Regions from separate parts of the Metapseudomonas resinovorans NBRC 106553 genome, predicted to be linked through region 1. Evidence: predicted binding sites of a transcription regulator. Region 1 holds the regulator's gene; the other holds the start of a gene.

Region 1 (4,207 bases):
GAGGGCGCCGTCATGGCCCATGAGCTGTATACCCGCACGAACCAGAAACTCTTCTTCGCCGGTCTGTCGCTGGAGTCCTGGCGCAAGGCGGAGGAGGGGCGGGCGATGAACGCCCAGGCACTGGTGCAAGCCGAGCGCGAGGCTTCGCTCTTCCACCTCTACGGCGCGACGCTCGGCCTGTGCCATGAAATCGCCGGCTATTACCGCCTGCCCGAGGCGAATGCCCCGCGCGTGGAGCTGCTGCTGACGGCAGATGTGCTGGCGATGGCGCCCAGTCCGGAGCTCGCCGAGTTGGTGGAGTTGGCCCAGCAGCGTGAAACCTGGTTGGCCGAGTTGCTGGCCGCCTATGGCGCGTTGTTCCAGCCGCCGCAGGCGCCCAAGCAAGCCAAGGTTGACCCGACCCTGCCGCTGATTGTGGCGGTCAGTGTGGACGAGGATGCGGCTCCGCTGTCGCGGGAGACGCTGGAGTCCTGGCGGCAGAACCTGAAATCCCTGGCCTTGCGCTTCCGAGAAACCCTCAGCGAGTGCTGATTTGATCGACGGACTAGGGCGTGATGGCGGCTCGCTGCTACAATGGCCGCCTTTCGTGGAGAGCTGAATCTATGCCTACGTCCTTTCTGGAAATAGTCGAACTGCCTGATGGGCGCATTATCCTGCGCCGGGCCGAGGACGAGGAGGCGTTGGTAACGCTGGACTTTTCCGCTGATGCCAAGGCGTTTCTTCAAGGGCATCACCTGGAAGTCGCCAAAGCCATGCTGAACGTTGGTGTGCAGATGGCCGGCCGCCTGGCCGAGGGTGATATGGACCACCAGGAAGGTCCGCGCGTTCTGCATTGAGGTTCGTAGCCGAATCCTGCACTGATTCGGTTACAGGCTGATGTCTCAGGGGCCAGGCCAGCGCCCGGCGCCCGCTTCCTCTCAACCCAGCAGAATGTTCAGGCTTTGCGCGCCGCCCTGGCGTGCCGCTTGGGCTAGCTGGCGTTTGGCTTTCTGCCCCAGCTGCAACCAGCTGACCACCGTATGGCTGCGGCCCAGGCGGAGCGCTTCGCAGGTCAGTTCCAGCGCACTTTGTTCGCCTCGCGGTTGCAGGATCAGGATGCGTTCGCGGTTGAGGCCGGAGTCGCGCAGCCAGTCGCGGGTCAGGCCCGCCGGGGCGCCGATCAGCGTCAGCCAGCGTGCATCCTGTTCTTCACTCAGTTCCCGCAGCACGGAAGCCAGCAGGTTACGGCAGTGCCCGGTGGCGCCGCGCAGCGAGAGCTCGCTGAAGGCTTCCGGTTCTTCCGGGCGGGGTTCTTCCACCACGTCGGTCAGCATCGGCACAACGGCGGGGTTGGCCAGGATGGCATCGTGGAACAGCGGGAGCTGCGAACGACCAAGGGACTGCGGGAACTGCATAAGGCCTCCTTTAGCGGCGGATCACGCCGACACTCAAACCTTCGATCACCATGTCCTGTTCATCCAGGTTCACTTCGATTGGGGCGAACTCGGTGTTCTCGGCAATCAGCCATACCTTGTCGCCCTCTCGCTTGAAACGCTTGACCGTCACTTCGTCGCCCAGGCGCGCCACCACGATCTGGCCGTTGCGGGCCTCGCGGGTGCTGTGCACGGCGAGCAGGTCACCGTCGAAAATGCCGATGTCCTTCATCGACATGCCGCGAACGCGCAGCAGGTAGTCGGCACGGGGATGGAAGAACTCGGGGTTGATGCGGCAGGATTCCTCGATGTTCTGCTGGGCGAGGATGGGGGCGCCGGCGGCGACCCGGCCGATCACCGGCAGGCCGTCTACTTCATGGCCGCCGGGTTCGAAGCCTGGGATACGGATGCCGCGGGATGCGCCCGGGGTCATCTCGATAGCACCCTTGCGTGCCAGGGCCTTCAGATGCTCCTCGGCGGCGTTGGGTGACTTGAAGCCGAGCTCCTGGGCGATCTCGGCGCGGGTCGGGGGGAAGCCGTTGTCTTCAAGGCAGCGCTTGATGAATGCGAGAATCTCGGCTTGGCGGGGCGTCAGTTTCAGCATGGCGGCGCTCTGTTTTTTTATACAGTGACTGGGATTATATACAGTGATCCGGTCTTGGCAACGCTTCTTTTTCGGCGCTCGCGCATTCGTGGCCGAGACAGGGCGCTGTGCCTGGCGAGATGACCGTTGCGTCAGATAATGGTGTGTGCGGCTTGACAAACGGTCCGGCTGAAACGTATGTTTCAAACAAGTGTTTGTCAGGTGGAGGAGCCATGGCCCAGTCGGAAACCGTTGAACGCATTCTGGATGCTGCGGAACAGCTGTTCGCGGAAAAAGGCTTCGCCGAGACTTCGCTGCGTCTGATCACCAGCAAGGCCGGGGTCAACCTGGCGGCGGTGAACTACCACTTCGGCTCGAAGAAGGCCCTGATCCAGGCGGTCTTCTCGCGCTTCCTCGGGCCTTTCTGCCAGAGCCTGGAGCGCGAACTCGATCGTCGCCAGGGCAAGGCCGAGAGCAAGGCCAGCCTCGAGGAACTGCTGGAGATGCTCGTCGAGCAGGCGCTGGCGGTTAAGCCCCGGAGCGGCAACGACCTGTCGATCTTCATGCGCTTGCTCGGTCTCGCATTCAGTCAGAGCCAGGGTCACTTGCGCAAGTACCTCGAAGAGGTTTACGGCAAGGTGTTCCGCCGTTACATGCTGCTGGTGAACGAGTCCGCGCCCAGGGTGCCGCCGCTCGAGCTGTTCTGGCGGGTGCATTTCATGCTCGGCGCCGCGGCCTTCAGCATGTCCGGCATCAAGGCGCTGCGCGCGATGGCCGAGACCGACTTCGGCGTGAACACCTCCATCGAACAGGTGATGCGCCTGATGGTGCCATTCCTGGCCGCCGGCATGCGCGCCGAAACCGGCCTGACCGACGAAGCCCTGGCCGGCGCGGTGCTCAAACCTCGCAACAAGGCCCCGGCCGTACCTGCCAAGGCATAAAACCATATGGGCGCAGGCTGCCTGATCGGCTAAGCTTGCGGCCCATGCAAAACCTCGATCTCCTGCATATCTCCATTGCCGACCAGCAGCTCTATGGCTTCGCCGACGGGCAGCTGGTGTTGCGCGTGTCCGTGTCCACCGCCCTGAACGGTGCCGGTGAAACCAATGGCTCCAATTGCACCCCCCGTGGCCTGCACCAGGTCCGTGCGCGGATCGGCGAGGGACTACCTCGTGGCGCCGTGCTGCGTGGCCGGCGCTGGACCGGCGAAGTGTGGAACGCCGAGCTGCATGCGCAGTTCCCGGGGCGCGACTGGATACTCACGCGCATCCTCTGGCTCAGTGGCTGCGAGCCCGGCCGCAACCGCCTCGGCAAGGTGGACAGCTTCCGCCGCTACATCTACCTGCACGGCACACCGGATACCGAGCCCATGGGCGTGCCCCGTTCCCACGGTTGCATTCGTCTGCGCAATGCCGATGTGCTGGAACTCTTCGAGCGCGTGCCCGTCCACTGTGCGGTACGCATAGACGAAGCGCCTTGCCCGGTCTGGGCCGCGACTCAACTCTCTTAAGGATTTTTCATGCAAGGTTCTCTGATGCTGGATATCGGCGGCACCTGGCTGACCGCCGAGGATCGGCAGATCCTCCGTCAGCCGGAAGTCGCCGGCCTGATCATCTTCGCCCGTAACATCGAGAGCCCGCGCCAGGTGCGCGAGCTCTGCGCGTCAATTCGCGCCGTGCGTCCCGACCTGATCCTCGCCGTGGACCAGGAAGGCGGTCGCGTGCAGCGCCTGCGCCAGGGCTTCCTGCGCCTGCCGGCCATGCGCGCCCTGGCCGATAACGACAACGCCGAGGCGCTGGCCGAGCAGTGCGGTTGGCTGATGGCCACCGAGGTGCTGGCGGTAGGGCTGGACATCAGCTTCGCGCCGGTCCTGGACCTCGACCACCAGCGCAGTGCGGTGGTGGGCAGTCGTGCTTTCGAGGGTGATCCGGCGCGCGCCACGGCGTTGGCCGGTGCCTTCATTCGCGGGCTCCGCCAGGCCGGCATGGCCGCCACGGGCAAGCATTTTCCCGGTCATGGTTGGGCGGAGGCGGACTCCCACGTCGCCATTCCCACCGACGAGCGCAGCCTGGAGCAGATCCGCAGCAGCGACCTGGTTCCCTTCGCCCGCCTGGCCCCCGAGCTGGACGGCATGATGCCGGCTCACGTCATCTACCCGCAGGTGGACAACCAGCCTGCCGGCTTCTCCCGTCGCTGGCTGCAGGACATCCTG
Region 2 (4,207 bases), 2.5 Mb from region 1:
GCGCTGAGCAGGCCCACCGGCACCAGCGTGTCGGCGAGGTCGCGGTGCTCCAGGTGCAGGCTGAAGCGCTGCACGCCGCTGTCGCGGCTGGCGAGGAAGGCCGCCAGGTCGGCGGTCAGGCGACGCAGGGGAAAGAGCAGCGCCTGGTGGGATTCGACCTCGAAATTCAGCTCGATGCGCAGGTCGAACTCGTCCGGCGGGCGATAGCACTCCAGGGCCAGCGGCCGCTCGCCGAGCAGGCTGTCGAGGTGCCGCAGCACCTCTGCCGGGAAGCGCCGGGCCAGTGTGTCCCGAGGCAGCGCCAGCACCTGGCCGAGGTTGCGCAGGCCCATGCGCACGAAGGCGGTGGCGGCGTCCCGATCCAGCCCGGCGCGGTCCACCGGCAGCCGCCCCAGGGCATCGCGCAGCTCCTCCTGGCTCGTGACCGCCAGGCCGTCGCAGGCATTGGCGAGCATCCGCGCCGCCACCGGGTTGGGCGCGGCGACTATGCGGTGGCGAAAGCCCAGGGCCGCCAGCTCCCGCCGCAGCCGCGCCTCGAAACGTGGCCAGGGACCGAACAGGGCGAAGCTGGATTCCACCTCCAGCAGCAGGCAGCGCGGATAACGCAGGCTGACCTGAGAGCTGAAGCCATAGGCCCAGGCCGCCAGCAGCTGTTCCCAACGCTCGATCTGCGCGGGGTCGTGTTCCACCAGGGCGAAGTCACGGGTCAGGGCGTGGGCGGCACTCAGCGACTGGCCGGGGCGCAGGCCCAGGGCCTTGGCCGCCGGATTGAGGGCGCGCAGCACGCGGCGCTGGGGCGTGCCGCTGACCAGCGCCAGGGGCGCCTCGGGGTCGGGGTGAGCACGCAGCACGCCATCCAGCGCCAACTGCGGCAGCAATATGCAGGCCCAGCGCATGGCGGCTACCGGGCCAGGGCGATGGGCGCGGCCGGCGCCAGGCCGCCCCGGCACTTGAGCACCCGCAGCTGCGCCGGCTGGCCATCGACGGCGATGCGCAGAGCCGCCGGCGAAGGATTGAGGGCGGCCTCCAGCGGACGGTAGGCGAAAGCCAGGGTCTGGCCGGTTTCCGCGGCCACCTGCAACCGGCGCAGGGCGCGGTCATCGGCCTGCTGCGGCCAGCAGAGCACCGCGCCGCAGCTGCCGGAACGCAGGCACTGCTCGGCGGCCCAGAGGGCGTCACGGCCGCTGGCCTCCACCAGCGCCAGCCAGCGCAGGTCCACGCCGGCCGCCTGCCAGGCCTGTGGATAAGGGATGTGTGGCGGCGCCACCAGCACCACCCGCTCGGCACTGGCAGTGAGGCGCGCCAGGGTCGGCCAAAGCAGGCGCAGTTCACCCAGGCCCGTGGCCGCCACAAGGATTTCGCTGAGGGCGGCCTCGGGCCAGCCACCGCCGGGCAGGACCCGGTCCAGGGCGTCGAGGCCCGTGGGCTGGTCGCTGCCGGCCGGCTGCGTGCCGGGCTGGCCTTTCCAGACCCGCCGCTCGTTGAGCAGGGTGTCGAGGGCAACGACGGCACCCATCAGCGCCGTCCATTGCCGGAAGAGAAAAACGGCAGCCCCCGGAGAGAGCTGCCGAAAGGGCCAGGAAAAATTACCAAGGCCATTGGGGGAAATCCTACAGATACTGTATTTATATACAGTAAATAGCAGAGACTTCTCCCGGTCAATCCGGAAAAGACAGAAGGCCTGCGGGAGCACGAGGCTCCCGCAGGTCAGACGCTCAGCCCATCACTTGATGTAGTGGTTGCCCCAACGCTCGGCCTGGCGCACCGACTGCTGGCGCAGGGTGGTGGCACCCTCGGCCGCCTTGGCGGCAGCGGCGATCTCGTCGTCGATCACCTTGGTCGACAGCGACAGCCAACTGGTGGCGAAGGCCATGGCGTCGCCATTAATCTCCAGCGCGTTCAGGTCGATGTTGGCGGTGTTGTCGCAACCCTGGTGGTAGCAGGGATCAAAGGGCTGGCCGGCGGCGCCGCCGTACTTCTGCGCCTGTTCCTCGCTCTTGATGTCTTCGGCGCCGGTGAACAGGCCGCCGAAGGGAATGCCCAGCTCGAAGAACTGCGCATAGTCGGAGCGGAAGTCGATCTGGGTGCCTTCGAAGGGTTCGCCACGCAGCTTGAAGTAGGCCTCGAACAGACGCTCGATGGCGGCCGAGCCGGGCGGGCCCTGCAGGCCGAAGGAAGAGCCGTCGCCGTCATAGATGAAGTTGCCGAAGTTCGGCGAACCTATCATGTCGAAGTTCAGGTAGGCCTTGATCCGCTGGCGCTCCGTCTCGCTCAGGCTGTTGACGTAGAAGGTCGAGCCCACCAGCCCCGACTCTTCCGCGCCCCACCAGGCGAAGCGCACCTTGTTCTGCGGATGCGCCTTGCTCAGCAGCACGGCCATTTCCAGCAGCGCCGCGCTGCCCGAGCCGTTGTCGTTGATGCCGGGCCCCTCGAACACCGAGTCCAGGTGCGCGCCGGCCATCACCACGTTCTTCGGATTACCACGCCGGGTCTCGGCCACCAGGTTGAAGGTCTGCGTCTTCTCGCGGATCACGTCCGCCACCAGGTGCAACTGCAGGCCGGCGGTCTGGGACCAGGCCACGCCGTTGTCGTAGGTGGCGAAGAGCACCGGGATGCCGCCCTCGTAGGTATCGCCCAGGGTGACGTTCTCCAGGCCCTTGCGGTCCTCGGTGTTGCCCTGGTTGAAGATGATCACCCCCGCCGCGCCGGCGGCCGCGGCGTTCTCCGCCTTCACTTCGAAGTTGCAGCTACCGCGCTGGACCAGGGCGATGGCGCCGCTGGGAAAACCGGCGAAATCCTCGACCTCGCAACCACTGGTGGAAGCGTTGCCGGCGCCCAGGGCCAGGTCCACCGCCACCACCGGCGCACTGACATCACCGGGATCGGTCTGCGACAGGTAGTTGAAATCCTCCTCCCAGACATAGCTCGCCGGCTGCGGCGCCAGGGCCTGCAGAGTGCCCGGCCCCTTGGGGAAGTAGGCGGTGAAGGGGAAGGGTTGTACCCGCACCTGGTAGCCGGCGCGCTCCAGGGTCTTCTTCACGTAATCGAGCGAGGCCTGGTAGCCCGGCAGGCCGGCGGCGCGGTTGCCGTCGTTGAGCGTGGCGATGTCCTGCAACTGGTTCAGGCGTCGCATCACATTGCTCGCCTCGAGACAGCGCGGCAGGCCCAAGGGCGTGCCCACCAGGATCGGCGACTTGCAGAGGGCGGGGTTGGGTTTGCCGGGGCTCCAGAAGTCGCCAAAGTCGGCTCCTTCAGGCCCGGGGGCGGCAAGGGTGGAAGTGGAAGCTGCGAGAACCAGAGAACCAACAACACGTCTGACGCTGTACTTGTGGGTCATGACTCCAATCCTTTTGAAGTGGTTGTAGGCAGGCCTCGATGGCGTGACGCCATGGTCCGGTACGGCTTCCTCTGGACGGGCCTAGGAGAAGAGACTGGCGCAAGATCGTTCGGTTCTTCGGTTTCTGCTAAAAAACGTGCACTTTGTCGCCTTTTTCCCTGAAGTTCGCCGCAGATGTACCAGCAATGTGCCACCAAAGAAGTGGCCATCTCATGTCACACACCCGGCGACATGCACGCAGCTTCTATGCTCAATCCACCCCCCGACGCAGGAACCTGCCATGTGCGGCCGCTACGTCAGCCCATCGGATCGCGCCATCGAAGACTACTGGCACATAGGCGCCCGGGATTCCGGCCGCTGGCTGCAGAACTTCAACGTGGCCCCCACCACGACGGTTCCCGTGCTGCGCCTGGATGACCAGGGCGAACTCGAACTGATCCCCGCGCGCTGGGGGCTGATTCCTTCCTGGTGGAAGGAGGCCAAACCACCGACCATGTCCTTCTTCGCCCGCAGCGAAGAGGCCGCCGGCAAACCCCTGTGGCGCCAAAGCCTGCGCAGCTTCCGCTGCCTGATGCCCGCCAATGGCTGGTACGAATGGAACCCGCAGCAGCAGGCACGCAACGCCAAGGGCCGGCCGGTGCACCAGCCCTACTACCTCCACTGCCCGGACGACCCGGTGCTGGCCATGACGGCCATGTGGGCGAACTGGACCAGCCCGGACGGCCGCAGCATCACCTCCTGCGCCCTGCTCACCCGCGAAGCCGCACCCGGCATCCGTGCCATCCACCAGCGCATGCCGGTGATCCTGCCTCCCGAGCAGTTCGAGTGCTGGCTGGAACCCCGGACGACGGCCGAGCAACTGCAACAGGC

The links. The regulator LexA, encoded in region 1, represses DNA repair genes until DNA is damaged. The targets are predictions, from matches to a motif close to CTGTNTNNNNANACAG.
Region 2: a site for LexA is predicted at 1,620-1,635, ahead of imuA (translesion DNA synthesis-associated protein ImuA). Genes of this name have one in related genera too.

The regions. Positions count from the first base shown of each region.
Region 1 covers NC_021499.1:2,312,660-2,316,866, forward strand. Annotated here, with positions in the region: gene PCA10_RS10465 (DUF6586 family protein) at 13-531, shown strand; gene PCA10_RS10470 (hypothetical protein) at 603-836, shown strand; gene sulA (SOS-induced cell division inhibitor SulA) at 918-1,394, opposite strand; gene lexA (transcriptional repressor LexA) at 1,405-2,016, opposite strand; gene PCA10_RS10485 (TetR/AcrR family transcriptional regulator) at 2,229-2,936, shown strand; gene PCA10_RS10490 (L,D-transpeptidase) at 2,981-3,505, shown strand; gene nagZ (beta-N-acetylhexosaminidase) at 3,515-4,207, shown strand, end outside.
Region 2 covers NC_021499.1:4,857,741-4,861,947, forward strand. Annotated here, with positions in the region: gene PCA10_RS21795 (Y-family DNA polymerase) at 1-896, opposite strand, end outside; gene imuA (translesion DNA synthesis-associated protein ImuA) at 902-1,516, opposite strand; gene PCA10_RS21805 (M28 family metallopeptidase) at 1,724-3,337, opposite strand; gene PCA10_RS21810 (SOS response-associated peptidase) at 3,618-4,207, shown strand, end outside.